Regions from separate parts of the Glaciecola sp. 2405UD65-10 genome, predicted to be linked through region 1. Evidence: predicted binding sites of a transcription regulator. Region 1 holds the regulator's gene; each other region holds the start of a gene.

What was found. The regulator MetJ, encoded in region 1, represses methionine synthesis genes. The targets are predictions, from matches to a motif close to TAGACGTCTAGACGTCTA.
Region 2: the regulator MetJ is predicted to act here: its motif matches at 6,701-6,718, upstream of thrA (bifunctional aspartate kinase/homoserine dehydrogenase I).
Region 3: the regulator MetJ is predicted to act here: its motif matches at 7,375-7,392, upstream of ACOI22_RS05380 (homoserine O-succinyltransferase).

Annotation. Positions count from the first base shown of each region.
Region 1 covers NZ_JBMEUF010000002.1:109,100-119,504, reverse strand. Annotated here, with positions in the region: gene ftsE (cell division ATP-binding protein FtsE) at 1-615, shown strand, start outside; gene ftsX (permease-like cell division protein FtsX) at 612-1,592, shown strand; gene ACOI22_RS12615 (EAL and HDOD domain-containing protein) at 1,614-2,849, opposite strand; gene ACOI22_RS12610 (EAL and HDOD domain-containing protein) at 2,858-4,087, opposite strand; gene rpoH (RNA polymerase sigma factor RpoH) at 4,559-5,413, shown strand; gene ACOI22_RS12600 (YiiD C-terminal domain-containing protein) at 5,508-6,410, opposite strand; gene dtd (D-aminoacyl-tRNA deacylase) at 6,443-6,880, opposite strand; gene pip (prolyl aminopeptidase) at 6,893-7,843, opposite strand; gene ACOI22_RS12585 (hypothetical protein) at 8,030-8,263, shown strand; gene ACOI22_RS12580 (DUF2959 domain-containing protein) at 8,256-8,912, shown strand; gene metJ (met regulon transcriptional regulator MetJ) at 8,965-9,288, opposite strand; gene metF (methylenetetrahydrofolate reductase) at 9,427-10,311, shown strand.
Region 2 covers NZ_JBMEUF010000001.1:1,543,830-1,554,234, reverse strand. Annotated here, with positions in the region: gene ACOI22_RS07085 (M16 family metallopeptidase) at 1-1,184, shown strand, start outside; gene ACOI22_RS07080 (GNAT family N-acetyltransferase) at 1,184-1,699, shown strand; gene ACOI22_RS07075 (DUF1456 family protein) at 1,704-2,186, opposite strand; gene ACOI22_RS07070 (ABC-F family ATPase) at 2,475-4,058, shown strand; gene ACOI22_RS07065 (polysaccharide lyase family 7 protein) at 4,123-5,223, opposite strand; gene ACOI22_RS07060 (tetratricopeptide repeat protein) at 5,341-6,489, opposite strand; gene thrA (bifunctional aspartate kinase/homoserine dehydrogenase I) at 6,942-9,416, shown strand; gene thrB (homoserine kinase) at 9,438-10,405, shown strand, end outside.
Region 3 covers NZ_JBMEUF010000001.1:1,163,830-1,174,234, forward strand. Annotated here, with positions in the region: gene ACOI22_RS05360 (GNAT family N-acetyltransferase) at 1-281, shown strand, start outside; gene ACOI22_RS05365 (M13 family metallopeptidase) at 469-2,544, shown strand; gene metH (methionine synthase) at 2,622-5,249, opposite strand; gene ACOI22_RS05375 (homocysteine S-methyltransferase family protein) at 5,280-6,314, opposite strand; gene ACOI22_RS05380 (homoserine O-succinyltransferase) at 6,388-7,311, opposite strand; gene ACOI22_RS05385 (DUF2802 domain-containing protein) at 7,417-7,884, opposite strand; gene ACOI22_RS05390 (chemotaxis protein CheW) at 8,020-8,511, opposite strand; gene ACOI22_RS05395 (chemotaxis protein CheW) at 8,575-9,399, opposite strand; gene ACOI22_RS05400 (ParA family protein) at 9,377-10,153, opposite strand; gene ACOI22_RS05405 (chemotaxis protein CheA) at 10,259-10,405, opposite strand, start outside.

The sequences.
Region 1 (10,405 bases):
CAGGGCGAAATGGCTTTCTTAACCGGGCATTCCGGCGCCGGTAAAAGTACCTTACTAAAATTAATCAGCTTAATGGAGCGCCCAACGGTAGGCAAGGTGCTAATTAATGGGCATGATTTAGGCAAAATAAACCGTAAACAAATAGCTTATATTCGCCGCGACATAGGCATGATTTTTCAAAGCCACCAGTTATTAATGGATAAATCCGTATTTGATAACGTAGCGTTGCCACTTATTATTGAAGGGCACACGCGCAAAACAATCACCAAAAGAGTGGATGCTGCACTTGAGATGGTTGGACTGAGTAGCAAAGTAAGAAACTTGCCCATTACCTTATCAGGCGGAGAGCAGCAGCGTGTAGGTATTGCGCGAGCCGTAGTTAATCGACCCCCTTTGCTATTAGCTGATGAACCTACCGGTAACTTAGATCCTAAATTATCAATGGAAATCATTCGTTTATTCGAAGATTTTAATAGTGCAGGGGTATCTGTGTTTATCGCTACTCACGATTTAGGCTTAATCGCACGAATGAAGTATCGCACCCTAACCTTAAAAGATGGGCGAATGATAACCGATGGCTTGTCACAATCTTCGCAAGAGGATACGTGGGCATGAGCATTCTTTTTAAAGGGCGAAAACAGGCTTCGGCTTCACAAAAAGTGGGTATACTGCAGCTTATATTAATGTTTTTCATTGATCATATTAGGCAAAGTGTAAACAGCCTAGGTGAATTGTATAGAAAGCCGTTTTCAGCTTTAATGACCATTGGCGTTTTGGGTTTTAGCATTACCTTACCAAGTACCTTGTACATTATGGTCAAAAATACTGAACAGGTAACTGAACAGTGGCAACAAGCCTCTGAAATATCCTTATTTTTACGAGCTAATGTCAAGCCGCCTCAGGCACAGCAGTTGGTAAAGCGTTTATCAACGTGGAAAGAAATAAGCGAGGTGAAATACGTTTCCCCGGAACAAGCCTTAGATGAGTTTCAGCGTTTATCAGGCTTAGGCGAAGCGCTTGACTATTTAAACGAAAATCCTATGCCTGCAACCGTATTGGTGGTGCCTACAAGTAAACACGCTACCCCAACTGCAGCGGGTATGCTGCTTGATAAGCTTCGCAAAGAGCGCGAAGTTGACATAGGAAAGCTAGATATTGAATGGCTAGAACGTTTGTATAGTTTGCTCGCTATTGCTAAAGAATTGGTGTTGCTTTTGGCGGTATTGCTGTTTTTTGCTGTAGTGTTAATTATTGGAAACACCATTCGTTTAAATATACTTAATAAGCGAGATGAAATATTGGTCATGAAATTGGTAGGCGCAACAGATGCGTTTATTCAGCGACCATTTTTATACACAGGATTTTGGTTTGGTCTACTAGGGGGCTTAATGGCTTGGCTAACGGTAAGTATTATACTTTGGTGGATAGGGCATAGCCTTGACAATTTAGCGCAGCAATATCAAATTCAAATGAATATTACCGGCTTAAACATGCAGGCTTTAGGGGTTATGCTGTTGCTTTCAATTACCCTAGGTTTATTGGGCTCGTTCATATCAGTGCAAAAACACGTGAATGAAATTGAGCCCGAATAATAATGATTTGTCAGTTAAGGCTTAAGTGTAACCTGGGCTAGTGACAGGAAAACATGGCGACATTGCTTTTGTCATATCGTATTGCCAACGCATCGCTTCACGGTGGGTTTCAATCATAAAGTCTTGTGTTAAGGATAAGCGGTTGCCGCTTGCGATCAGTTCGTTCCAATCTCCGGTTTCAATGGCTCTAACACACGCCAGCACACCGTATAAATGCCCCTGTTTATGAATCAAGGCTTGCTCAATTTTGTCATCTAAGCCTAAGCCCTCAATTAATACTCGTAAAGGTTTATCTAAAATAACATCGAGCAAAGAAAACAAGCCTACCAAAAATGCAGACATTGCGTCTGCAGAGCCTTCACATTCTGCGTCAACAAGTTCACAAAATTTAGCTCGTGATAAAGACAAGTTAAGTAACTCATTTGGTTTGTCTGAATTTAAACTGGCTAATGACACAATGGCAACGAAACGTCGTACCATAAGCTCGCCTAAGTAGTTAAGCGCATGGCGAATTGATGTAATTTTGTATGACTTATTCACCAATGGGTTATTGATAAACTTCATCAACATAAATGATAAGGTCGGGTCAGTCTCAAAAACGTGCTGAAGATTTTTAACATCCAATTCAGATTTGGCCATCTCCATCATTAACTGCATATTGGCTAATTTACTGGTTGGAGCCGGTTTATTAGTGTTTGTGGCTGGCTCTAAAAAGAAAAAACCTTGTACATAGTCAATTCCAAGGCTCTGACATTGTTCAAATTGAAAGTAGCTATGTACTTGTGTAGCAATGATTTTAGCATTTTTGTTTACAAGCTTAGCTTTTAATTCGCGAATTTCAGAGGGCGTGGTGTGCAGTACTTCACACTTTACGTAATTGGCTATTGTTAATAACTCAGGCAGTTGCGCATGATATAAGCTTATTACGATTTCAAAGCCCGCTTTTTTCAAGCTTTCAATTTTGAACGTTTCTCTAAAAGAGGGCTGCGCTGTAATGCCAGATACTTCAACAATAACGTCGTCTGGAGAAAAATGCTCTCTAAAAATATCAATTTCATCAATGTTTAAGTTGACAATGGTTTTACCCACTTGCAATAGCTCATCAATGCTAAGTCCATGTATAGGTTCGTTATTTACACTTAAGGTACTCATATCTATAGGATAGGCACCATTTGTTTGATTGCGATAAACAAACTGATAAGCAAACAATTGTTTTTTTAAATTGAAAACGGGTTCTCTTGCGTAAATATTGTTCATATCAAAACTTATTTAAATGTATTTTTCATATCATGTGCCCACTGAGAGGCTTCATAATAAAGCGAAAATAATGTTGGAAGATCTATCTTTGTGGTTTGAGCGAGTTTATCTATCTCTTGCCAATCGGCGCGCTCAAAAGCAACACATAAGCGATATTGATAGGCTAATTTTCCATGAGTGCGTTGCTGGCACAACACGTCTTTGCATTCATCTGAAAAAGGTAATGAAGACATTAAGTCTTGCATTGGTTTATCTAATAAGGCATCAACCAGTGAAAACAGACCCATAATAAAGCCATTGGGTGGGTCTTCTTTTACATCCATTTGGGTGCCTAGTAATTTACAAAATTGCGCGCGTCGAAGGCTGCTCACTATTAACTCTAGAGGTTTATTCCCTTTTAAATTAGCAATTGCGAGTAATGCTATGAATTTTTTTAACTCCACTTCGCCTAAGTATTTAATAGCGTGACTTAACGAACCTATAGAATGGCGTTTATTTAACATTGGACTATTAATAAACCGCATAAGCTTAAAAGACAGGCCAAGATCAGTCTCAAACACTTTGTTTACATCGTTTAAGTTGAAATCAGCCGATACACTAATGCCAACTAATTCAATGACGGAGGAAACGGAGACTTCTATGTTTCTATGTTTCACCATTTCTGGTTTAGATAGAAAATAGCCCTGAAAATAATCTATGCCTAGCGGTAACAACTGATCAAATTCTTCAATTGTTTCAACGCGTTCAGCAATGAGTATTTTACCATCGTCTTTTAGCTTCTTAATTTGTTCAAGCCGGTTTTCATCACTTATGTCAATATCATTGACTTCAATCTTGATAAAGTGCGTAAAAGGTAACAATACATCCCATTTTTGTGAAAAGTCGTAATCATCTAGCGCTATTTTGTAGCCCAAATCGGAAATATGTTGGCAAGCTAATATGAGTTCTGGACTCACATTAACGGTTTCCACAATCTCTATTACTACATCTAATGGATTCAAGGTTGCGGGAAATCGATACAATAAGGTATCTTCGTGAAAATTAATAAATGCCGGTTTGTTAAATGTGATACTTTCAAGGCCTATAGTGAGATGGCTATCAGCGAGCATATTGCTGGTAGCTTCATCTGGTAATACGTCTGGAAAGCAATTTTCTACCCCATCGCGAAATAACAGCTCATAGGCAAATACTTGTTTTTTTCGATTGTAAATAGCTTGCCTTGCAACATATGCAAACATTGATAATGGAACCCTTTATTTATAAACCCTGAAAGAAATCAAAATAAGCATATAGACGGTGGTAATTGGCGAATCCCAGCCTACAAAAAATGGATTTACTTATTTATTCTTAATAGTTAACGGTCAAAGTGCCGAAATATTAAATAAAGATTGATCTAACTACGCTTAAATTAATTATAATTTATTGTATAATTCACTTGAGTTTTATTCGTTTGGCCTTATATTCTTAGGCTGATACAAATTTTGAAAGATTCGCGCAGAACTTACGGTCTTTTCTAGTGTCATAGTTGTGAATAAGAATAAGGCCGTGCAATAGTTTGTACGCAAATTTTCACTTTGCACATAGCGCTTTTCGGTAAAAGTCATTTATTATGGCCGTTTCAATGCCGATACAAGCAAAGCAGTGCAGCAAACACACAGCTCTTATTAATTTTTTCGACTGATTTAAAGTCTGCGTAATACGAGGTAACAATGAAACAAGATATTTCATCTTTAGCATTAGCGGTTTCTCAAGGCGGTAGCATAGAAAGTTATATGCAAGCTGTATCTAGCATTGAGATGTTAACCGCCGAGCAAGAAAAATCATTGGCAACGCGTTTGTTTGAGAACGAAGATCTAGAAGCTGCGCGCGCATTGGTGATGTCGCACTTGCGTTTTGTTGTGCATATTGCGAAATCTTATGCTGGTTACGGCTTACCGCAAGCGGATCTTATTCAAGAAGGCAACATTGGCTTAATGAAAGCCGTTAAGCGTTTTGACCCTAACGTGGGTGTACGCCTAGTGTCTTTTGCAGTACATTGGATAAAAGCTGAAATTCACGAGTTTGTGCTGAAAAACTGGCGCATAGTAAAAGTGGCGACCACTAAAGCGCAGCGAAAATTATTTTTTAACCTACGCAAAGCGAAAAAGCGTTTAGGTTGGTTTACTCATGAAGAAGTGCAAAAAGTAGCTGAAGAGTTGAACGTAAGTACTAAAGAAGTGCTACAAATGGAATCGCGGATGGCAAGCCAAGACACTGCATTTGATTTGGGCGCTGATGATGATGAGTCTAGTACCTTTAGCCCGGCACAATACTTAGAAGATAAATCAACTGACGTTGAGATGTCGGTAATTAATTCTGACCATGATGCGACTGCGACTCGCCGCTTACATGCAGCCATTCGTACACTTGATCAACGCAGCCAGCATATTATTGAAACTCGCTGGTTAGCGGATGACAAATTGACACTGCAAGACTTAGCTGATGAATACGAAGTATCAGCTGAGCGTGTAAGACAAATTGAAAAGAACGCTATGAAAAAACTTCAAGCTGCAATGGCTGCGTAAATTAACGCCTAAATGCCACTTAGCTAAAAGAATAAAGCTCTGATAAACGAAAGTTTAACAGAGCTTTTTTATTGGGTGAGAATATTGTAGCTTATTATTCAGCTGCGGGAATTACCCAGTATTGGCCCGTAAAAGATGCAACAGGATTGTTTTCGTCAAAAATATCCACGGTCAGTGAAATAGGACACTTCTTATTTTTTTGTAGTAATTCAAACTTCGCGCTAACACTTTCAATATTACATACCCCTCTAGGGCGCATAGTAACGGGTTTATTATAGTGTATATTAGCGTCGCCAAGCACTATCTCACCTTTTAAGCCCTTTTGTTTAAGCTGCAAGAAAATCATGCCCCAGCCTGTGAGTGTTGCCAATGAATAAATACTGCCAGCAAACATAGTGCCGTGCATGTTAATGTTTTTATTAAGTGATGCACGAGTTTCAATGGTGCTTTCTGTATAACGATACAGTTTAATTCCCATGTGTTCTGAAATAGGGATTTGTTCGTGCCAAGTATTTTGAAGTTCTTTACACCACTTCGGGTGCAGCATCAAAATACTGTTGTCGACTAAATTTTTCACCATTTGCTTACGCTTCAATTTACCTAATTCGGTAGGAGCGTCGTCCAGAATTTCAAAACCACAAGCAGTAAAAAATTCAATAGAGGTTTCTCTAGAATTGGTTACGGCGCGCTCAGCGCCCAAATCGCGCGCTACTTGCTCTAGCGCCGACATTATAACGTGTCCAACACCTTTGCGGCGATAGTTGTCAGAAACCGCTATATGGCGAATTTGTGCTTCTTCTGAGGTGTTTAGGTGTACTCGCCCAATAGCAACAATTTCACCTCGAGCGTTTTTAACTACGCGATGCTCACTCACCCCTTCATATTCGTCTTTTTCTGAGCCTAATGGAAAGCCCCATGGCTCTCTAAGCCAGCGCCATCGGCATTCAAAATAACTACTTAGCTCTTCTTCGCTTTGTGGAGTCGCAACACTGAACACATATCATCCTTTTTTTAGATGCATCCCTAGTTTCATACCTTAATTGTAAAGGTGGCGGGACCATCGTTGACTAAAGCAACCTGCATATTAGCACCAAAGCGCCCGCTTTGGCAGGGGAGATATTCTGCTTCAAAATGTGCGATGAATGACTCATACATGGCTAAGCCATGTTCGGGAGAGGCTCCATTAGAAAAGCCAGGCCGGTTGCCTTTGTGCGTGTCGGCCACTAAGGTAAATTGTGATACCACTAGTAATTGACCTTCAATATCTAGCAAGCTTTTGTTCATTTTGCCGTTTTCATCTTCGAACATTCTAAAATTAGCGACTTTTTTAGCTAATAGTTTCATGTTTTCAGTGGTATCAAGTTTCTCAACACCGAGTAAAAGTACTGTGCCTTTGTTTATTTGCCCTATTATTTGTTCATCAACACTTACGTGAGCGTGAGTTACTCTTTGTATCAATCCAATCAATTTTGCTACCTACTACTTATTATTGAGTTGAGTTTCCATTTTTCTAAGTGCTCCAACAAGCGCTAAACCAATGCCGTTCTCGGTCATACTGTGGCCTGCGTCTTCAACAATGGTCATATTGGAAAGCGGTAAATTATTATTTAATAACATCGCACTTTCACATTTACACACCATATCGTAACGACCATGCACAATTTCAACTGGAATATGCTGTAATACATCGCAATTTTTGATTATAAAATCACTATCAAAAAAGCAATGGTTGAGGATGTAGTGACACTCAAAAAGTGCCAAGGTGTATACTTGTTGGGTAGAGGCAAAATCACTTGCTTTTTCTTGGCCTTCCAGTAATCGAGATATCTTGCCTTCCCAGTCAAACCATCGAGCAGCGGCCTCTAGCCTAACACTCTTATCTGCATGGGTAAGATCAGCATAAAAGGCTTCACACACTTCTTTACTGTTTTGCCCCTTGTAATTGCCTATAAAGCGTTTGTATTCTTCGTAAAATACCTGAGCCGCGCCACCTTGTGCAGAAATAAACCAGTCGGCATCTTGGTCACGGCCTAAAAATACCCCTCGAAGTACCATGCCGCTCACTCTGTTGGGATGCTTTATTGCGTAGCTCAAGGCTAAGGTTGTGCCCCACGAACCCCCAAATAATAACCATTTTTCAACGCCAAAATGCTTTCGTAGATGTTCAATATCATCAATAAGTTTGCCTATGGTGTTGTTTTCTAAACAACCAAAAGGTTGTGACCTGCCGCAGCCTCGTTGGTCAAATGCAATGAGTCTGTAATTTAAGCCATTAAATGGCCAATGGTAGTTGTGGCCTATCCCAGCGCCGGGACCGCCATGAAGAAATAACGCGGGTATACCGTCAGGCATTCCTGATTCTTCAACGTGAAGTACTTGCGAATCTGTTGTCGCAATTTTATATGATTTAATTCTTTTAAAGCTGTCCAAATCACGGTTACCTTGTGGTTTGATGTAAGCAATTACAACTCAAAAACTTGCTTCACATAGTTTAGTCCATTTACTACTGCAACTTTTTGTTTAAAACCTTTGCTGAATTTTATCAAATACTACGCTACACTATTTTTATGTCATGTATATACTTGACGCATTAAAAACAACAAAAAAGGAAATTAAATGGCGGGTCAGGGCTCAGGCGGTAATGTTATAGCGGCTTTATGCAATATTTTTATTGCGGGATTAGGGCAGCTAGTGCAAGGCAGAATATTAGCCGCGATATTGTTTTTTATTTTTACCTATGGTGGTTACTCATTGTTCTTCCTTGTTTTCCCTGCCATTATTGGCGCGATAGCACACATATGGAGTATTATTGATGCCGCTAAATTCGAAAGGAGACGCCGCTATGAATAAGCGTATATTTATATTATTGGCTATAGTGACTACATTAACTGCCTGTACCGCCGCAATTCAAGACACTTACTTTGACTTGTGGGAAAAGGTGGGCGTTGAAAAACGTGAAATTTTAGTGGATAGAGTGGAAGCTGCACAAGAAACGCAGCAAGATGCACAAGAACAATTTGCCAGCGCTTTAGAAGAGTTTAGTGCACTTATATCTTTTGATGGCGGTGAACTAGAAGACGTTTATGAAAACTTAAACGACCAATTTGAAGCAAGTAAAAGCAGCGCAGAAGATGTCAGTACGCGCATTGATAAAGTACAAAGTGTTGCTGAGTCTTTGTTTCGTGAGTGGGAAGCAGAACTTGAGTTAATTACCAACCAAAATCTCAAACGTGATAGCCAACGCAAGTTATCTGATACTCAGCGTAAATATTCAGGTTTGTTAAAATCAATGAGAAAAGTTGAAAGTAGTATGGAGCCTGTTTTGCTAGCGCTTCAAGACAACGTTTTATACTTAAAACACAACTTAAATGCGAATGCTATTGGTGCGCTACAAGGTGAGTTTTCAACTATTAAGAAAGACGTTAATAATCTTTTGCAAGAAATGAATACTGCCATTACGCAATCTGATGAATTTATTGAAACACTTCAAGCACAATAATATTTAAGCAATAAACACCAGCGTTGGTTTTCTGCCAACGCTGGTTACGTGTTTAGTCTTCAGCTTCAATCTTAGCAACATCAATTCCCATACTCTCCATAATATCGCGAGCTTCTTGCGGGATTCTAAATTCGTTATCTTTCGTTAAATCAGCATCGTTCGGTAATGGTTGCCCGGTAAATGCATGCAAAAACGCTTCGCATAACAATTCAGAGTTGGTTGCGTGCCGTAAATTATTAACTTGCCGACGAGTTCTTTCGTCAGTCAGAACCTTTAAAACATTTATAGGAATTGAGACCGTTACTTTTTTAACTTGCTCGCTTTTCTTTCCGTGTTCCGCGTAAGGGTGTATGTAGTTGCCGTTCCATTTTGCCATTATTATTTTCATTTTAGTTATGTCGTTATTTAAAATTCTAACTGTTATAGCGAAAAGATCAATCTAGACGTCTAAATTGCTTGACGTCTATAGCATATTTACGTAATTTAGACGTCTAAACGTCCAGTCAGGTTAAATATGGTTTCTTATGCACAGGGTATCGACGCCCTTAATCAGTCGTTAAGTGAGTTACGAGACATAGATGTTTCGTTCGAATTTTTTCCACCGCAAACGCCTACTATGGAAGAAACCTTATGGAAATCAGTTGAACGCTTAGCGCCTTTGAAACCCAAATATATGTCAGTTACATATGGTGCAAACAGTGGCGAGCGTGATCGCACACATTCAGTGGTTAAACGTATACAGGGTGAAACAGGCGTACCAACTGCACCGCATTTAACCTGCGTAGATGCCAATGAAGCTGAATTAAGAGCCATTGCAAAAGACTATTGGGATTCGGGTATTAAACGTATTGTAGCGCTACGTGGTGATTTACCTGAAGGGATGGATAAACCTGATTTATACGCATCTGATTTGGTTGGAATTTTAAAAGATGTTGCCGATTTTGATATTTCCGTAGCGGCATATCCGGAGAAACATCCCGACGCACCTAATGACCAATTTGACTTGCTTAATCTTAAACGCAAAGTAGAAGCAGGGGCAAACGAAGCGATTACTCAGTTTTTCTTTGATACCAGTGTGTTTTTACGTTTTCGAGACCGAGCAGCCGCGGCGGGTATAGATGCAGATATAGTGCCGGGTATTTTGCCTGTTACAAATTATCAAACATTGGTTCGCTTCGCGGGTATGACAAATGTTCATGTGCCCGGTTGGCTGCATAAAATGTACGACGGACTAGAACAAGATGACCAAGCAACGCGCAATCTACTAGGCGCTAACATTGCCATGGATATGGTAAAAGTACTTGCTAAAGAAGGGGTGAAGCATTTTCATTTTTACACCTTGAACAGAAGCGAATTAAGTTTTGCAATTTGCCACATGCTCGGTTTGCGTCGTTCATAACAAAGCGTATTTAAGAAGTACTGTGTTTCTAATGCAGTGCTTGTTTGCTAAACTTTTAGCTTAAGCACTTATAAAAGTGTATAAAACAGTGTAA
Region 2 (10,405 bases), on a different contig from region 1:
AGGAAAACAATATTCGCTTTTCAGCCTATAGCCCTGGGGGCTATGCAAAATTTGACGATGATACTTATTTGCGCAGCTTTGGGATGATGGGTGCTATTTCAGCAATGGGGCTTGGTGAGCTAGATACGCCTACCTACAATCAATACTCTCGTGATAAACGCTTTCGCTTTTCAAGCTACATTAGCACTTACAGTGAAGGCGCTAGCGGAAGTACTACAAAAGAAGAGTTACTGCCTTTTATGCAAACTTTGCATTTAAACTTTGTAGCCCCTAGAAAAGATTATGAAATATTCGATTGGTTAAAGGGTTTATATAAACCTCAAATAGAAAAGCGTTATAACAACCCGAATGCTTTATTTTCATCAAAAATACGCGAAGTAACTCGTGCGGGTAATCCACGTGATGTTGAATTTGATTTAGCCATGTTAGCGCATCAAGACTTAGACACCATTTATGATATACGTAAGCAAAGTTTCGAGAATGCAGCAGACTTTACTTTTGTGTTTGTGGGTGACTTTGAATTTGATGATATGGAAAGGATGTTAAATACCTATGTTGCTAGTTTACCTTCGAATGAAAACACAGATTCGCTCAAGCTGTTACCTGACTACGACGCACAAGGTGATTTCACAATTACACTGGCAAAAGGCAAAGAGGCCAAGGCCACCGTTCGTATGAACATGTGGGGAGACGCGAGTTGGTCACCTAAAGAACAGCTTGTATTTAACACCCTAAAATCGAGTTTAGAAAACCGTTTGATGATTCGCTTGCGCGAAGAATTGGCGGGTGTTTATGGGGTAAGTGTGGGCGGTGGTTTTAGCCAATGGCCGTATCAAGAAAATAATATTCTTGTTGCGTTTACCTGCGATCCTATGCGAATTGATGAACTAAAAGATGAAGTAAAGGCAATATTTGCCGAATTTATGGCGGGTGAAATTGACCCTCAGAGTATAGAAAACAGCAAAACTCGGATGCTTACCGAAAGGCAAAAGCGCCTTAAAGAAAACGGGTTTTGGTTATATCGTTTACTGTCAGAAGTACAACCATACCAAAGCGTTCCCTTAAGTGAATATTCTACTTTGGTTGAAAGTATTACCCTAGATGATGTGCACAAAGCGGCGAAGCGGTATTTAAACCGTGAAAATAAATATTTGGCAACATTAGTACCAGAAGAGTTTGAATAATGAGTAATCAGCTTGAAATATTGGCATATAAAGAGACTTATGCTCCATTTTTTGAGTCCATCAATACGCAATGGATTAACGAAATGTTTGTGCTAGAACCCATTGATAAAGCGGTGTTAAGTCAGCCTCAGGAACATATTATTAATAAAGGTGGGAAAATTTGGTTTGCTCGCCATCCTGACCTAGGCATAGTGGGAACTTGCGCTTTATTGAACAAAGGAAATGGCGCTTACGAGTTGACTAAAATGGGGGTGGAAAAGTCAGCTCGAGGACTGAAGGTAGGTGAGTATTTACTACAAGAGGTACTCAATGAAATTAAGCAAAATCGTTCTATAATTGGAATAAAAACCCTGTTTTTGCTAACGAATAAGAAATGCGAGGCTGCTATTCATTTATATGAGAAAAACGGCTTTGTTCACTGTGGCAACGTTATGCAAGAATATGGCACGAGTTATGAACGCTGTGATGTAGCTATGAAATATGCCCTGAATGCTCAAGGCATGTCTATCAGTTAAGCGTTTATTTTTTATGCGCTTCGGGGCGATAGGTTTTTACCATCCCCTGCAGGAAATTACGCAGAAGTTGATCCCCACAAGGGCGATAACTACGGTGATCAGCTTTTCTAAAAAGCGCAGTTAATTCGCCTTTGCCTACAGGAAAACCACCTGTTCGTAATATCTTCATCATATCTTCTTGCTGATAATTCATAGCAATTTTAATTTTTCGTAGAATATCGTTGTTGCTTAAACGCTCACCGCTTGCAAGCACAGGAGGCGTTACCCCTTCACGTTTACCGCGTTTTTTAATAATTAAACCATCTAAAAACATAGCGAGGGTTTTATCTCGGCAAGGTAAGAAGCCTTCCTCGTCTTCCCGCTTCATCATATTGCTTAAATATTCTTCCTCAAGAGTGTAGTCAACCAGTTTGAAAATGCTAATGGTGGCACTGTTGTCAAGGGATAGGGCATAGCGCAAACGGCGCATTACATCATTCAATAGCATAGGTATATTCTTAGTCGGTAAAATATTTTGGCGCAGTATAACCGATTGCAGCCTTTGTCGCTATATTGAGCAAAAGGGACAAGAGCATTAGCATGGTGAAGGTATAATTCATTTAAGTACATGTGCAAAGACATTTAGCCAATATACAAAATCTCAGCATAAACAAGTGTTTCCTAATTGGAGGTTTATTGCGCAAGCGCTTTACTGTATAGTGCGCGCGTTTGAGCTTGTCATTGCTCATATTTTTCATGCTCGTTTATCGCGTTCACATCCCTAAGGAAATTAAGTTTGATCACCACCGCTAATATCACTATGCAATTTGGCGCTAAGCCATTATTTGAAAATATTTCAGCCAAATTTGGTAACGGAAATCGTTATGGTTTGATTGGTGCAAACGGTTGCGGAAAGTCAACCTTTATGAAAATCCTAAGTGGTGAACTAGCACCAACCTCAGGCAATATATCTGTATCTCCTGGTGAGCGCATTGGTACGCTTAATCAGAACCAATTTGCTTTTGAAGAATTTTCAGTGGTAGATGCGGTAATTATGGGCGACGCGCATTTGTGGGAAATTAAGCAAGAACGCGACCGCATATACTCTTTGCCTGAAATGTCAGAAGAAGAGGGCATGAAAGTTGCCGATTTAGAGTCTGAATTTGCAGAGCTAGATGGCTACACAGCAGAAACGCGTGCAATTGAACTGCTTGTTGAAGCGGGTATTGATGAAAGCTATCACTTTGGTTTAATGTCAGAAGTGGCTCCAGGCCTCAAATTACGAGTGCTTATTGCACAGGCGCTTTTCTCTAACCCTGACATTCTGCTACTCGATGAGCCCACCAACAACCTTGATATTTACACCATTAAATGGCTCGAAGATGTGCTTAACCAACGCAAATGCACAATGGTTATTATTTCGCATGACCGTCACTTTCTAAATGCGGTTTGCACCCACATGGCCGATATAGATTATGGCGAACTACGCATATATCCAGGTAACTACGAAGCCTATATGGCCGCATCTAGTTTAGTACAAGAGCAACTGCTTGCTGAAAATGCGAAGAAAACAGAAGAAATTAAAGAGTTACAAAGCTTCGTAGCACGCTTTTCTGCGAACGCCTCAAAAGCAAAGCAGGCAACTTCACGTGCACGTAGAATGGAAAAAATTGAATTAGAAGAAGTGGTTGCGTCAAGCCGACAATCACCTTACATCACCTACACGCAACACAAAAAGCTGCATCGCTTAGCGCTAGAGATGCACAATCTTGAGCATGGTTTTGAAGGTGAAACTTTGTTTAAAGGCGGCGATATTCTTTTAGAGGCGGGTTCTAAATTGGCTGTAATTGGCGAAAACGGCGCGGGTAAAACCACCTTCTTACGTTGTTTAGTTGAAGAATTGCAAGCCAATGGCGGCACAATGAAGTGGTCGGAAAATGCAACTATTGGTTACTGCGCGCAAGATGTTAGCAGCGATTTTGCCACTAGCATGACCTTATTTGACTGGATGAGCCAGTGGCGTACCCCTAAGCATGACGACTTAGCTGTTCGTGCTATTTTAGGACGTTTGTTGTTTACCTCGGATGACGTAAACAAAGATGTTAAAGTGTGTTCTGGTGGAGAGAAGAACCGCCTTATGTTCGGCAAGTTAATGATGCTGGAAATTAACGTGCTGATTATGGATGAACCTACTAACCACATGGACATGGAAGCTATTGAAGCGCTAAACGTAGCACTTAAAAACTTTGATGGTACGCTTATTTTTGTGAGCCACGACCGCGAATTTGTGTCTACCTTGGCCACTTCAATTATTGAAATTAAAGACCAAAAATTACATTATTTCCAAGGTTCTTACGACGAATACGTGAGTGCACGATAATTACTTTATAATATGAGTACCAAAAAGGAGCCATTTGGCTCCTTTTTTTGTACTTGCAAAATCATTATTGAGTAATAGGTGAACTTTTGCTCAATGTTAATTTAGAAAATACCACTTGCGTATAGTCACCGTTGGCAAAATCAGTTTCCCACTTGCCTGAGCCGCTACAACCTGTACCCCAAAATGGATGCGCTGTGCCGCCGTTACATTGGTTGTAAGCGCCCGCTTTAAAATAATGGTAGTCGCCAGCATAACCGTTTTCGAAATCTTGTTCGTCTACGTTGCCATAAGCGTCTACATTATTGGCTAAATTTATTGTGTAGTGAACGGTTTCTCGGTTTTCAGCGCTGAATGTGAGCTCCATAATGTCGTTTTCAACATTTACGGTGTAGCTAAACTCTTGGCCTAAGGCAATGCCTTTGCTACCAGGGTTCTGTGTGTTTTCCCACGTGTTTCCCCATACTGGGTATGCTATGTCGGTACGCTTTGGATCTGCTTTTGGTAAGTTACGCTCATAGGTCCAAAATACAGAGCCCGTTTTATGGCCAGGAAATTTTTTATAATAAATCTTTAATGGTTCATTACCGTAACCAAAGCCTTGTGATTTATCAGGAGAGCTACCCGCGTGAATTTGCCCAATAACCACTGAATAACTAGGTGGCTTATTAGGGAATTGACTGCTTACGGCCACGTGATCAACATGCAGTGTTGCTTCCATTTTTCCGCCTATAGCGGCAAATTCATTCGCATTTTCATGCGAGGCTAAGGCAAAGTTGTTTTGTGGGGCTTTCGTTGGGATTTTTGTGTTGGCACCACGTGACATATGGCGAAGTTCACTGCGGGCATTTTTTGAATTTGCAGTTGTTACCGCTACATTGGGGCTAGTAAACACCACTTCATTTTGTGCATTTACGTAAAAGAAATTTGGATGGGTGTACGATTGAATATCTTTGGTTGTCACCATATCAGGCTTACCGTCTTTGTTCACGTCAGTCGGTAAGGTAATGTTCCAGTAGCTAAGGTCAATTACGTCGCTAGGATGAACAAGCGCTACGTTTGGCTCACTATTTTCAGGCATAGTTGGTACACAAGCACTTAACGCGGCCGTTAAGGAAAGTGCGCTAAGGAACATAATGGGTTTCTTTCGATAAATAGATAATGGCATGAATACTCTCTTTATTGATCTTGGCTTGATTGTATACCCTAGCTTGCAGGGAAAATTTGAGCGCCTGATTGAAACAATAAATGAATAGCCTTGCAATATATATTTTGACGCCTCGCTTTAACTGGCAGTAAACATATCTGAGAGTTTACTGGCATAGCGTTCGCTTAAGCGCTTATCTTTAGTGCGCATCATGGCTTTTTCTAAGTAACGTTGACTACGGTTAATATCACCATTTTCAAAATATGCCTTGGCTAGCTTAAAGTGAAATTCATGAGATAAATTATTCAGTGAAATAGCTGATTTATAGTGTTGAATAGCCTTGCTATATGCGTCGTTTTCCATGGCTAGGTCACCGTTTATCATGTGATAATAGGGGTTAGCTAAACGCTTTTTGTGGAGTTGCTTTAAAATTTGCTTAGCCTTTTGAGCCTTGCCTTGGCGCTCGTATAGTAAGGCTAAGTTTTCATAGGCCGAACTAAACCCGGGCTTTAAATTAAGTGCCATTCGATAATATGAATCCGCTTGCTGATACAATTTGTTTTGGCTTGATAACACCCCTAAATTTAGCCATGCGCTTGTGTTCGTTGGGTCTTTCTTAATGGCGGCTCTTAAATAAGCATAGGCTTTGTTTGCATCATTTTTTAACATGTAGTCACTGGCTTTATTGGAATAAAATAAAGAAACCGTGTTTGCTTTACTTATAAGGGTAGCGTCAAGCTTCTCTATATTTTCTTGCGGGTCGAAATCAACTAGCAATGCTTTATTTTTGCTTTCGCGGGGATATACTTTTAGATTGATATGATGATTGATCATGGTTTGCCCCATGCGGCGGGTCCAATATTCAGGGATGTCGATATTTTGAAATTGTGAACGCATATTGAGGTGTTCGCTCATGGCGTACATCATAATGGTGAGCGATAAACAATTGGCAGCGCCTTGATGAAAGGTCTCAATAGCCGTTGAATTAGCCCCTGCCTGATATGATAACGATAACTGTGCTTGGCCAAAAATAGCTTTTATTAAATGGGTAAGTTTGGCTTTATCACCGCTTTGTTCAGCTGTATTTGTGTTGATAAAAGATTTCATTGCGTCATCTAGCGCAAATATTTCTTCACTGCTTTCTATTTTGTAACTTGAGTATTCAGGGAAGTTTGCATCAAGCAAGCTTGGCGTTGGCCTAGTGCTTACATTGGTGCTTTGGCATGCACTTAGGCACAAGGCTGAAAAGAAAAGGAGTATATAAGAACTAACATTAACATTACGCATAAATCACCTTAATCTCATAAGCTGTTTGAAAAGCTTAGGTCTAAAGACTAAAGAGGATTATACGCCTACAACTAAAGTTTAACAAATATTTAACAAAAATATACAAATTGCTTTGAAAAGCAATTACCTATGCGAGTGCTTTAATAAGCTAGCTACGATGTTCTAAGACTTCATGTAATAGGAAAAACATTGTATTAATCTTATTTTACAGTTGACTTTTAGACGTCTATACGGCAAATTGAATCACATAAAGTAAATACAAAAAGAAAAAGAAACTAACGACATGACTAATCACATCAATATGAACATTATTATGATGATTATAACCACCTTTTACGAGGGCGGTCGTTAGCTTGTGCCATTTTTTAGTTAACGAAAGCCCGCAGATTAAGCGGGCTTTTTTGTAGCTGTAGTGGATTGATTTGAATAAAGAATACGGGCAGGAGTGGTCAATGAAGGTGTTAAAGTTTGGTGGTTCGTCGTTAGCTGATGCTACTCGATATTTAAGGGTGTTTGAAATTAGTGCCAATACCCACCAAAGTGCTGATACAAAAGGCGCCGCGGTGGTATTGTCAGCGCCCAAAGGGGTAACCAATGCTTTGTCTTTACTCTGCGAACAAGCCGAGCAAGGAAATGATTACGGTGAACTGTTTGCTAAATTAACGATGACATTACACGGTATTTCCACAGAACTAAATGAAACACTTAGTGGCTTTGATTTTGCGGATGTAGATGCATTTATTAGTGAACGCTTGGATTTGCTTGAACAGCAGCTTAAAGGTATTAGCTTATTAAAAAGCTGCCCTGACCAAGTTACCGCAACTATTTTAAGTATGGGTGAGTACGTTTCAGTTAAAATTTTCAGTGCTATTTTAAGCGCGAAGGGCATAGACAACCTTATTGTAGACCCAGTTGAATATGTAGTTGCAGAAGGTGATTACTTAGATAGCCTAGCTTTATTATCACAAAGCCGAGCGCGTTTTTCTGAAATACCTACAGACGGCAGTAAGCTGTTGGTTATGCCAGGTTTTGTTGCCGTAAATGAACAAGGCGAAAAAGTCACACTAGGTCGTAATGGCTCTGATTACTCGGCGGCTATTTTAGCCGCTTGTATAAATGCGAGTTGCTGTGAAATTTGGACCGACGTTGATGGCGTATATAACGCGGATCCAAACCAAGTTGAAGGGGCAGTTTTATTAGATAAACTGACTTATCAAGAAGCCATGGAGTTATCTTATTTTGGTGCCAAAGTGCTTCATCCCAAAACAATTGGTCCAATTGCCCAATTTGGCATTCCTTGTTTGATTCGCAACACTTTAAACCCTGCAGCCCCCGGTACCTTAATTAGCCACGAAGCTAGCGAAAAATGGACCAGCGTTAAAGGTATTTCGCAGTTAGAAAATATTTCTATGTTTAACTTATCAGGCCCCGGAATGAAAGGGATGGTAGGCATGGCTAGCCGTATATTTGACGTAATTTCAAAAGGTAACATATCCATAAGTTTAATTACGCAAAGCTCATCTGAATATAGTATTAGCTTTTGTATTGCGCAAAAAGACACAGACAAAGCACGTGAATTACTAGAAGAGAATTTTGCTTTAGAGTTAGCAAATCATTTTCTTGAGCCCATTGAAGTGCGCGAAGATTTAGCCATTGTGACCTTAGTAGGTGACGGCATGCGTCATTCTAAAGGCTTGGCAGCGAAATTCTTCAAAGCACTAGCGCAAGCCAGAGTAAATAACGTAGCCATTGCACAGGGCTCATCTGAGCGTTCTATTTCAACGGTTATTGAGAACAGCAAAGCGAAAAAAGCGGTTAAGATTATTCATCAAAACTTCTTTACCGAAATGCGCAATATTGATGCATTCTTAATTGGCGTGGGTTTAGTTGGAAAGGAGTTGCTTCAGCAAATAGGCAAGCAGCAAGAAGCTTTATTAGCACGAAATATTAAGCTGACTGTTTATGGTATCGCAAATTCTAAGCGCTGTGCTTTAGAGCCTTTAGGGATAGATTTGCACGGCGATTTAACTCACGCATTAGATAGCGCTAAAGATGCATTCAGCGTTGAGAAGGTAGCTGATTTTGCCAGTACTAACAGCCTTACTAATCCTGTAATTATTGACTGTACCAGTAACGCGAGCATTGCTAATTTATATGTGCATATGATGCAAGCGGGTTTTCATGTGGTTACACCAAACAAAAAAGCCAATACAAGCTCTTATGCTGACTACCTAAGTTTGAAGAAAACATCGCTTAAATTTAACCGCCAATATTTATATGAGACAACCGTAGGTGCTGGTTTACCGGTAATTGATAACCTTCAAAAACTGGTTATTGCCGGTGATGAACTAGAACGCTTTGAAGGGATTTTGTCGGGCTCTTTATCTTATGTGTTTGGCAAGCTTGATGATGGCATGAGTATTTCTCAGGCTACCGCAACGGCCAAAGATAACGGCTTCACTGAGCCAGACCCTCGTGATGACTTAAGCGGCATGGATGTGGCGCGTAAATTACTTATAATGGCGCGTGAATCGGGCTTAAGCCTTGAATTAGGTGATATAGAAATAGAGTCAGTATTACCACAGTGGTTTGATGCCTCTGGCGATGTAGATGTTTTCATGAGTAATTTACCTAAGCTTGATGAGCATATTTCTGAATTAGCATCGAAGGCTAAAGCTGAAGATAAAGTTCTGCGTTACGTAGGCTCAATTGCTGATGGAAAGTGTAAGGTTAGTATTCAGGCTGTGGCACAAAGCCATCCTTTAGCGGCGGTAAAAGACGGCGAAAATGCCTTGGCTATTCACAGCCGCTATTATCAACCTATTCCGTTTGTAATAAGAGGATATGGTGCCGGTGCAACCGTAACGGCTGCAGGTGTATTTGCCGATGTATTGCGCACCATGCCAATACAATTAGAATTTAACTAAACAGGCGCGAGAATCAGAAATATGACCAATACACGTGCTTTCGCTCCAGCCTCTATAGGTAATGTAAGTTTAGGGTTTGACGTATTAGGTGCGGCACTAGCCCCCATTGATAACAGCTTACTGGGTGATTGGGTTGAAGTAAAAGATGCTGATGCATTTAGTTTGACTCAAGATGGCCAATTTGCGCATAAACTTCCGCCTAGTGTGGATGAAAATATTGTTACCCGTAGTTATGAGTTTTTTCAAGCGGCTTTGCTAGATGCGAATAAAACGCAATTGTCGGTGAGTATGCATCTTCATAAGAATCTTCCAATAGGAAGCGGGCTTGGATCTAGCGCCAGTTCAATTGTTGCTGCTTTTTATGCACTTAATGAACATGCAGCGAAACGCGATGGCCATGCGCCATTTGGGAAAGACCAATTGTTAGCCATGATGGGGGAGTTAGAAGGGCAAATTAGTGGAAGTATTCATTATGATAACGTTGCTCCTAGTTACTTAGGCGGTTTGACCTTAATGACTGGAGAAACTTCGCCTATTGCCGTAAACCTACCTACCTTCGATAATTGGTATTGGGTGGCGTGTTATTCTGGCTTGTCAGTTTCAACTGCCAAAGCTCGCGCATTGTTACCTAAGGAATACAGCTTAGCCGATACCCTTACTTTTGGTAGGCAGTTGGCTGTGTTTGTAAACAGCCTTTATGCTAAAGATGAAAGCTTGGCGGCCAAAATGATGCAAGATGTGATTGCTGAAAAGCACCGCAAAGTATTGTTACCTGAATTTGACAACGCGCGTGCATTTAGCGAAAGCCAAGGCGCTTTGAGTTTTGGTATATCAGGCTCTGGCCCAACTGTTTTTGCGGCTACCAGAACTTTAGAGAGTGCTCAAGCTATTGAAGCTTGGCTTAAACAACATTATATTCAGAACCAAGATGGTTTTAGTCACGTTTGTAAAATTGATACTGCAGGCACACGATTGCTCAACGCAGATCA
Region 3 (10,405 bases), on a different contig from region 1:
AAGAAGTGTCGGGTTTACATTTTGAAGTGTGTTACTACCAAGGTATTGAGTTTTGTATTGAGCAAAATATCCCCATGTTTAACCCCGGCACTCAAGGGGAACACAAAATATTAAGAGGCTTTGAACCCACCCTATGTTATTCAAACCATAGCATGCAAGAACCGGCCTTCGATGACGCAGTTGCTGACTTTGTAAACCGCGAAGCTCCCCACATTGAAGATTACAAAGCACAAAGTGCGCAATTACTGCCGTTTAAACAAGGCCAAGAAGATAGCGAATAAATTGTTACAAGATTTGTATAAACATGATTTAACTGAGTTTGAAGCTTCTGTACCTGATATTATTAAATATTCGCTTGGATTGTTTTAAGCCAGATTGTTTAAACCAAATCGCTTTTTACACCTGATCATTTTGAGCATTCTAATAACTACACACATACAATAAGAATTACGATAGAAAAGGAAACTTATGAAAAAATCTATACTAGCGCTTGCGGTGTTTACCGCCATGTCTATAACCGCTTGTAGTGAACCAACTTCACGCACAAACGAAGCAACACCGCCACAAAGTGAAGCGCAAAGCGCTAAGCCAGAACTAGGTAGCTTCGGCATTGACCTAAGTGCACGTGATACCAGCGTTAAGCCTGGAGATGACTTTTTCCAATACGCGAGTGGCACATGGTACGAAAATTATGAAATACCAGCTGATAAAACCAGCTACGGTGCATTTGCAGCACTGGCTGAACGCAGCGAAGAGCGCGTTAAGGCCATTGTTGAAGACGTAGCCAGCAAAACCGATTTGAGCCTTGAAGAACAATTGATAGCCAACTACTACAATGCCTATATGGATGTAGATGCTATTAACGAAAAAGGCATTACGCCTATTCAAGCCGCGCTTGATGAAATAGCCGCGATTCAAACAGTTGAAGACTTAACAAAAGTGTTCGGTAGATCATGGTTAATTAATACAAATGCACCAATTGGCGCAGGCTTAGGGGCTAACCGCCTTGACCCTGACTCGTATCAAGTATCAGTAGGTGTAGGCGGCTTAGGCTTACCTGACCGAGCTTACTATTTAGAAGATAACGAGCGTTTTAATACTATTAAGGCGGCTTACGAAGAAAATATTACTACCATGCTGGGTTTTGCCAATATTGAAAATGCGGCAGAAAAAGCAAAAAACATAATTGCACTTGAAACTAAGATGGCCGAAGCTATGTGGCCTCGCGAAAAACGTCGTAACCGCGACTTAACACTTAACCCTATTGCCCGTAGTGATTTAAAAGAAACTTATGCAGGATTTGATTGGGACCTATATTTTGACCAACTTGGGTATGAAGCTAAGAACCTAAATATGTCTATGCCTGAGCCAATCAATGACATGATTAGCTTAATTAATGACACACCTATATCGCAGTGGAAAGACTACTTAAGCTATCACCTTATTTCAGGCAATGCAGGCTTATTGGCAGACCCTATCAACAACGCTAACTTTGCATTTTACGGCACAACCTTAAATGGCCAACAAGAACAGCGTCCGCGCTGGAAACGTGCAGTTAACTCAATGGCAGGTTCACGTTCATTAGGTTTTGCAATTGGTAAAGTATATGTAGAACGTCACTTCCCTGAAAGCTCAAAAGAACAAATGGTTGAGCTAGTTGAAAACCTGCGCAAAGCACTAGATGAACGCATTACCAACTTAGATTGGATGGGTGAAGAAACCAAAGAAAATGCAAAAGCTAAATTAGCGGCCTTTGTGCCTAAAGTAGGTTATCCCGATGTATGGGAATCATTTGAAGGGCTTGAGCTATCTAATAATGACCTGCTAGGCAATATGCAAGCGCTTCGCCAATTTTTCCGCGAAAAAAGCCTTGAAGATGAATTGCAAAAAACTGACAGAGAGGCCTGGTTTATGGCGCCTCAACGCGTTAATGCTTATTACAATTCAACCTTTAACGAAATAGTATTCCCTGCCGGCATACTGCAAGCGCCGTTTTTTGATCCTAACGCTGATGCCGCGGTTAACTATGGCGCTATAGGTGCCGTAATTGGGCACGAAATGGGCCACGGTTTTGATGACCAAGGTTCAAAGTCAGATGCCAAAGGTATTCAGCAAAACTGGTGGACCGATGCTGACCGCGAAGCATTTGATGCAAAAACAAAAATGCTGATAGACCAATATGCGCAGTATGAAGCGCTGCCAGGCCAGTTCGTAAACGGCGCAAATAGCGTGGGTGAAAACATTGGTGATGTAGGTGGTTTATCTATGGCTTACCATGCATATAAACTAAGCCTTAATGGTAAAGAAGCACCTGTTATTGATGGTCTTAGTGGTGATCAACGTTTCTTCCTAGCTTGGGCACAGGTGTGGCGAGTTAAAAGAACAGAAGAGAGTATGTTAAGTCGCCTTCGCGGTGGAACTCATGCTCCTGGCAAGTTCAGAACATTAGCCCCGCGTAATCATGATGCATGGTATGAAGCATTTGATGTTAAACCTGGTGACGCTCTGTATTTAGCGCCAGAAGACCGCGTACGTATTTGGTAAGCACCTTATACATGTAAAAAAGCCATAGTTAATACTATGGCTTTTTTGTTTTAGTTGTTTTTAAGAAAGTGAAATATTTAATCTTGTAAGTTAGGCATTAACCATTTTTCAGCTTCTTCTGCACGCCAACCTTTGCGCTTCGCATAATCTTGCAATTGGTCATTTTGAATTTTTGCGACGGCAAAATATCGGCAATCAGGATGCGAGAAATACCAACCTGACACAGCCGCTCCCGGCCACATCGCATAAGATTCGGTAAGTTTCATGCCTATTGTTGCTTCAACATCAAGTAAATCCCAAATAACTTGCTTTTCGGTATGCTCTGGGCACGCCGCATAACCGGGTGCTGGGCGTATGCCTTGATATTTTTCACCAATCAATGCTTCGTTATCTAAGCTTTCATCAGCAACATAGCCCCAAATTTCAGTACGCACCAACTTATGTAGATATTCGGCAAATGCTTCGGCAAGGCGATCAGATATTGCTTTTATCATAATAGAATTGTAATCATCACCATTAGCTTCATATGCCTTGGCAAGTTCATCTTCACCAATTCCTGCGGTTACGGCAAAAGCGCCGGTATAATCTAACTTACCACTTGATTTGGGCGCAACAAAATCACTTAACGCATAGTTGAAGCCTCTAGGCTTTTTCGTTTGCTGGCGCAAGTGCTCTGCCTTTGCAATGCAATGAGTGCTATTGGTAGGTGAATAAATTTCGATGCTTTCATTAATGCTATTGGCGGGGAAAATACCTACTCGGCCAATCGCTTGAAGGCTTTCATTTTGTTGCACTTCATCTAGCAAAGCATTGGCTTCTGCAAATAAGATTTTTGCTTGTTCACCTACTACTTCGTCATTTAATATTCGAGGATACTTGCCCGCTAAAGACCACGTTAAAAAGAACGGTGTCCAATCAATATACTCACGTAGTGTAGCAATACTGGCAGTCACTGTTTTAGCGCCTAGGGTACGTGGTACATATGGTTCGTATGCTTGCCAATCACAGGTAAACGCATTTTCACGTGCTTGCTCAAAGCTGATTGCTTGTGTGCGCGGGCGTTTCTTAGCATGTTGCTCACGTACTTTTACGTATTCGTCTTTTATGCTTTGTGCATATTCGGCCTTACTATGTGCAGAAATAAGCTTTTGTACTACACCCACAGCTCGGCTCGCGTTAGGAACATATACAACAGGATGCTCATAGTTATGCTCAATTTTTACGGCAGTGTGTGCTTTTGAAGTAGTTGCCCCGCCAATGAGTAAAGGCAAGTCCATATTTAAGCGCTGCATTTCTTTGGCTACATTCACCATTTCATCAAGTGACGGTGTTATAAGCCCCGACAACCCGACTATATCTGCTTTTTCGTCTATTGCAGTTTGTAGAATTTTGGCCGCCGGCACCATTACGCCTAAATCAATTACTTCAAAGTTATTACACTGGAGCACCACACCCACAATGTTCTTACCAATATCGTGAACATCGCCTTTCACCGTTGCCATCACTATTTTACCATTAGGACGCGCATCACCTGACTTTTCAGCTTCAATATAGGGTTGCAAGTAAGCTACTGCTTTTTTCATCACACGGGCTGATTTCACTACTTGGGGCAAGAACATTTTTCCTTCACCAAATAGGTCCCCTACTATATTCATACCATCCATTAATGGCCCTTCAATCACTTCTAATGGAATAGTGGCCTCTAGGCGCGCAGCTTCGGTATCTTCTTCAATGAATTCGGTAATTCCTTTCACTAAGGCGTGCTCTAAACGCTTAACAGTGGGTAACTCTCGCCATGTTAAATCTTCTTTGGCGGCAACCTTGCCGTCACCTTGATACTTTGGAGCTAGGGCAAGCAAGCGATCAGTACCATCACTTCGTTTATTAAGAATAACGTCTTCAACGGCTTCGCGCAGTTCTTCTGGAATTTGATCGTAAACCTCAAGCTGACCTGCGTTTACAATTCCCATATCCATACCCGCGCGAATAGCATGGTACAAAAATACCGAGTGCATTGCCTCGCGCACTGGGTTATTACCCCTAAACGAAAAAGATATATTTGATAAGCCACCCGATACATGACAATGCGGCAATTCAGTGCGAATACGGCGTGTTGCTTCAATAAAATCTACCGCGTAATTGTCATGCTCCTCAATACCGGTCGCTACGGCGAAAATGTTTGGATCAAAAATAATGTCTTCTGGCGCAAAACCTACTTCGTTCACTAAAATGTTGTAGCTGCGTTTACAAATTTCAAATTTACGTTCGCATGTATCAGCTTGGCCCTTTTCATCAAAAGCCATTACTACCGTGGCGGCACCATAGCGCTTAATCTTTTTAGCTTGCGCTTTAAAAGGCGCTTCACCCTCTTTTAAACTAATTGAGTTAACAATGGCCTTGCCTTGAACGCATTGCAAACCTGCTTCAATTACGCTCCACTTTGATGAATCAATCATAATGGGAACGCGCGAAATATCAGGCTCAGAAGCTATTAAATTTAAGAAACGCACCATGGCAGCTTCTGAATCCAACATGGCTTCATCCATGTTGATGTCAATTATTTGCGCCCCGTTTTCTACTTGCTGGCGCGCCACATCAAGTGCGGCTTCATAATCTTCACCCAGTATTAGGCGTTTAAACGCAGCAGAACCGGTGACGTTAGTTCGCTCGCCTACATTGATAAACGTTGAAAAGCTTGCGCTCACATTTAATCCCTTTTCATTCGTTGATAACGATTAGTGCGTAAATGGCTCTAGGCCTGATAAACGCATTTTAATGTCAATATTGTGTAATTCTCTTGGCGCGGTATTGCTTAGGGCTTCAGCAATAGCTTTAATATGCGCAGGCCGGCTACCGCAGCAGCCGCCAACAATATTTAGTAAACCACTTTTTGCCCATTCTTCGATATGCGCTGCCATTTCATCTGGCTCTAAGTCATACTCACCAAATTCATTCGGCAAACCTGCATTAGGATGGGCTGATACTAAACACTCACTTATTCTGGCTAATTCAGCTACGTATTGGCGCAGTAAATCAGGCCCTAATGCGCAATTTAAGCCAAAAGAAATGGGTTTTACATGGCGCAATGAATTGTAGAATGCTTCCGTTGTTTGCCCCGACAAGGTTCGCCCTGATGCATCCGTAATTGTCCCTGATATCATGACCGGCAGGCTATAACCCACTTCTTCAAATACTTCATCTACTGCATAGGCCGCGGCTTTAGCATTGAGCGTATCGAATATGGTTTCAAGCATAATTAAATCGACTTGGCCTTGAATTAACGCATGGCAAGCTTCTTTATAGTTTAGCACTAAGTCCTTAAAGGTAACGTTGCGTTTAGCTGGATCATTTACGTCTGGAGAAATTGAAGCTGTTCGGCTAGTTGGGCCTAATACCCCCGCAACAAACCTTGGTTTGTCGGGCGTTAATAAACTCACTTCATCGCAAGCTTCGCGTGCTAATTTGGCGGCCGCTAAGTTAATTTTAACGACTTCGTCTTGCATGTCGTAATCAGACATAGAAATAGCATTGGCATTAAAGGTGTTTGTCTCAATAATGTCTGCACCGGCATGAAGGTAAGCCAAGTGTATATCTTTAATAAGCTTTGCTTGAGTAATCGCCAGTAAATCGTTATTACCTTTTACATCACAATGCCAATTAGCATATTGCTCACCTCGGTAATCGGCTTCTTCAAGCTTATATTCTTGAATTTCAGTGCCCATTGCGCCATCAAGTATTAAAATACGCGATTTGGCCTGTTCGCTAATTATATCAGCTACGTATGCTCTATTTGTTGTAGAGGAATGAATATCTTGCTTACTCACGCTTGCCCTTAACATTATGTTAGTCGCCTATTAATTCATTTAAATCAAATGGCGTAGTTTGATACACATAGTAATTTAACCAATTGGTAAATAACAAATTTCCATGAGATTTCCAGCGCATGAGCACTTTTTTATCAGGCTTGTTATCTTGGTAGTAGTTTTCTGGAATTGACGGCTCAAGCCCTGCTTCTTTGTCTCGCTTGTATTCTTGATCAAGCGTAGTTGGGTCATACTCAGGATGCCCCGTAACGAACACCATGCGCTTGTCAGTAGTTGCCGCAATATAAACACCAGCATCATCAGACTGCGCAAGAATATCCAGTTGATTAACATTAGCATAATCTTGCGTGCGTATTTGTGCAACGCGCGAATGTGGGGCCCAAAATTCAGGGTCAAACCCTCGCATCAATTCATTTTTTTCATCTAAAACAGAATGGTTAAATACCCCTGACAATTTTGAATCGCGAAGTTGTTTATCGACATTGAAAAAGTGATACATTGCAGCGTGCGCAGCCCAGCATAAATAAAAGGTTGATTGCACATTTCGTTTAGCCCAGTCCATAAGCTCTTGCATATGCGACCAATATTTTACGTCTTTGTATTCTAAGTTACCTAAGGGCGCGCCTGTTACAATCAGGCCATCATATTTTTTATCTTTAACTTCACTGAATAAATGATAAAAAGCCTTCATATGTGAAGCCGGCGTATTTTTAGGTGCCGTTTCATCTATGCGAATCAAGTCAACGTTAATTTGCAGCGGGGTGTTTGATAACAACCTTAAGATCTGCGTTTCTGTTTCAATTTTATTGGGCATTAAATTAAGAATGCCTACTTGCATTGGACGAATATTTTGACTGATAGCGCGTTCGTTATCCATCACGAAGATGTTTTCATTTAACAAATCTTCAAGAGCAGGAAGTTCAGCGGGTAATGTAATGGGCATGACAATCACCTATCAATTAAAAAGATAGGCTATTGTGGCAAGTAAACGAAAAAAGTCAACATCTTTACGTCTAGACGTCTAAACGTTTATGGAAAAAATTTGTTTTTACGACTGTTTGCTTCTGTGTAAACCAATTAACACTTCAGCTTCAGCGCGCGGAAGTTCACAGGCTTCCATAATATCTTCTAAGCTAGCCCCTGCCGCTACCAATTCATTGGCTTTAGTGTACATGCGAATACCTGGATCTTGGTGTTGTAATTGTTGAGTTTGGTTTTCAAGCTGCCGTAATTCCTGACTATTTAGCGCAAGTTGGTGACGAATTTCTGACACTTCGTCTTGAATGCTTGACGAAAGTTGCTCCGTATTAGCACTATTGTTTTGGGCAAATGCTTTGAGTTGTTCTTCTTGCTTTTTCAACAATTGATACAAGTCATTTATGAGTTTAATTGACTGTCCTAGGCGTGTGTTCACTGTTTTAGCGTATTGATAAAAAACAACACAAAGTAAAACAATTACAACTAACATAACAAGGCTAAGTAGCGTTAATTTTTCGGGGCTTAAATATAAATTCATATAAAAAGTTGGATGCTTATGCCATGGCAATTGAAATAAAATTGATTTAATTCAACAACAAGCAGTAAACATGCCAAAACAGCCGGTTGTATTTCTACAGCCGGCTGTTTACGAACAATTTAGAGTTTGGTGGGCTTACATGCCGGCTAGGTCATCCCACTCTTCGTCTGATAACAATTTATTAAGGTCAACCAATATGAGTAGTTCTTCGCCGCGATTACTCACACCTTGAATAAATTTGGCGCTTTCTTCTGTGCCTACGTTTGGAGCGCTATCAATTTCAGATGATTTCAAATATACCACCTCGGCAACGCTATCAACTAGAATGCCTACAACGTGCTCATCTGATTCAATAATCACAATACGTGAGTTATCCGTAATTTCAGAAGACGGTAATCCAAAACGCGCTCGCGTATCAATAACCGTAACCACGTTACCACGCAAATTGATAATACCCATTACGTAATTCGGCGCTCCAGGTACAGGGGCTATTTCTGTATAGCGCAAGACTTCTTGAACCTGCATTACATTGATGCCGTAAGTTTCTTCGTCAAGTCTGTAGGTTACCCACTGAAGTACCTGATCATTTGGATCTGAGGTGGTCGCTGTGGTTCTTTCTTGTGACATTCGCTTTTGCTCCGCTACATCGATTGGTTAATCGTCGAGTTTTATACTGTACTTGCCTGCCTATTAATGCATTCTTCCAAGCACAACTTGTACCATTCTTGCACCATCTACCAGTGCACACATTTTATCTTTCAATACACCTGCTGACCAAGCCCGTTTGGCGCTTTCGCCACGCCATTTAATATCACTTTTGTCTAAGGTCATAGTCATACTAATTTGCTCACAACAAAGTACATACGGGCTTTTTCCTAATTGAATTGCAAACTTATAATCTAATGAGGCCTGCAGCTCTTTAGTGTAACGCTCGGGTATTATGCAGCGCGCCGTATCAATGCACTGATACGTGTTATCACCTTTTATTAGCAAGCCCATAAACCACGGTGGCTTCCCTACTATAGGCGACACTTTAGTCAGCGTATGTATACCGCCTAATTCAACTAAAGGTAAGGCTAAAACAAGCCCCGCGACTTCGCATAACAACACTTGAAAGCGCTCATCTAAGTGTTCTTTAAGTGAAATCTGACTATTTCTAATTCCACTTATATCTTCTATTTCGGCAACTTGCGCGATTTCTTGATGACTGATTGATGCTGATTCATCAAGTTTGTGCTTATATTCAGGAATTTCCTGCTTTTCAGTTATTTCAGCTGACTTAACCTGAATATTGCTGTGAACAGACGGAGCATCCAACAGCAGCGATAAACTTTGCGCCTTTTTTAGTAAAAGCTCAGCTTCACTGAGTTTATGAGCATAATCGCTCTCTGCGAGCTCGACATGCGTATATTTAAAGTCTGCTTTTGACTGTGTCAAATCAGTGAAATAATCTTGTACAGCAAGATTTGAGGGTGAATTTGAAGAATCGGGCTTATGCATTTTTGAGTAACTCATTGACGAGCTTTTCGTACGCAAATGAGCCTCTAGTATTTGGCGCAATTTGATTAATAGGTAAACCTGCTGCACTGGCGTCTCTGAATTTCGTATCTACAGGCACGTACCCTTTCCAAATATTACCTTTGTATTTTTCCCGCATTTGGCTAAACGCTCCAATGCAGGCTTTCACGCGTTTATCAAATAAGGTTGGAACCACTAAATAAGATGCTTTGGCTGTTAAACTGTTTTTCATAAGCTCAAGGGTGTGAATCATTTTGTCTAAACCTTGTAGCGCTAAATGCTCTGTTTGTGTAGGCAAAATGATTTTATGAGCCGCCACTAATGCATTTACCATTAGCACACCTAAAACAGGTGGGCAGTCCATTATCATTACATCGTATTTACTCGCAAATTTTTGCGCGACTTTTTGCATAATCAAGCCTTTACCCTCTTGCTCCCCAAGCGTTTTATCTAAGGTTGCCAATGCCATGTGGGCTGGTAACAAATCCACATTTTTTATGCTTGATTGCAAAGTGGCTTGTGCCAGCACAGTAGTAAATGCCTTATCAGAGTTACTTGCCATAAATACATCATATAAATTCAATGCTTGGCATTCAGAATCAACACCAAGATAATGGGTAAGAGAGGCGTGAGGGTCTAGGTCAACTAACAGCGTTTTAAATCCCATTGCACTTAAACAACCTGCAATAGAAATGGCTGAAGTTGTTTTGCCAACTCCGCCTTTCTGATTAACGACTGTCCACACCTTCATTTAATGAGTTCTCTGTGCTTGTGAATACTTACCTAAACTGCCATTACGCTGAATTTACAGGCTTGCAAGTTGTCAAAGTAGGTAGCTGAAAGGCTTACAACGCTACTATGCGTAGCGTTTTAGTAAGCTAGGTATATCTAAAATAAGTGCTATGCCGCCGTCAGACGTGATTGTTGCCCCGGCCATGCCTGGTGTACCTTGCAACAAGGTATCAAGAGGCTTAATAACCACTTCTTCTTGGCCTATTAATGA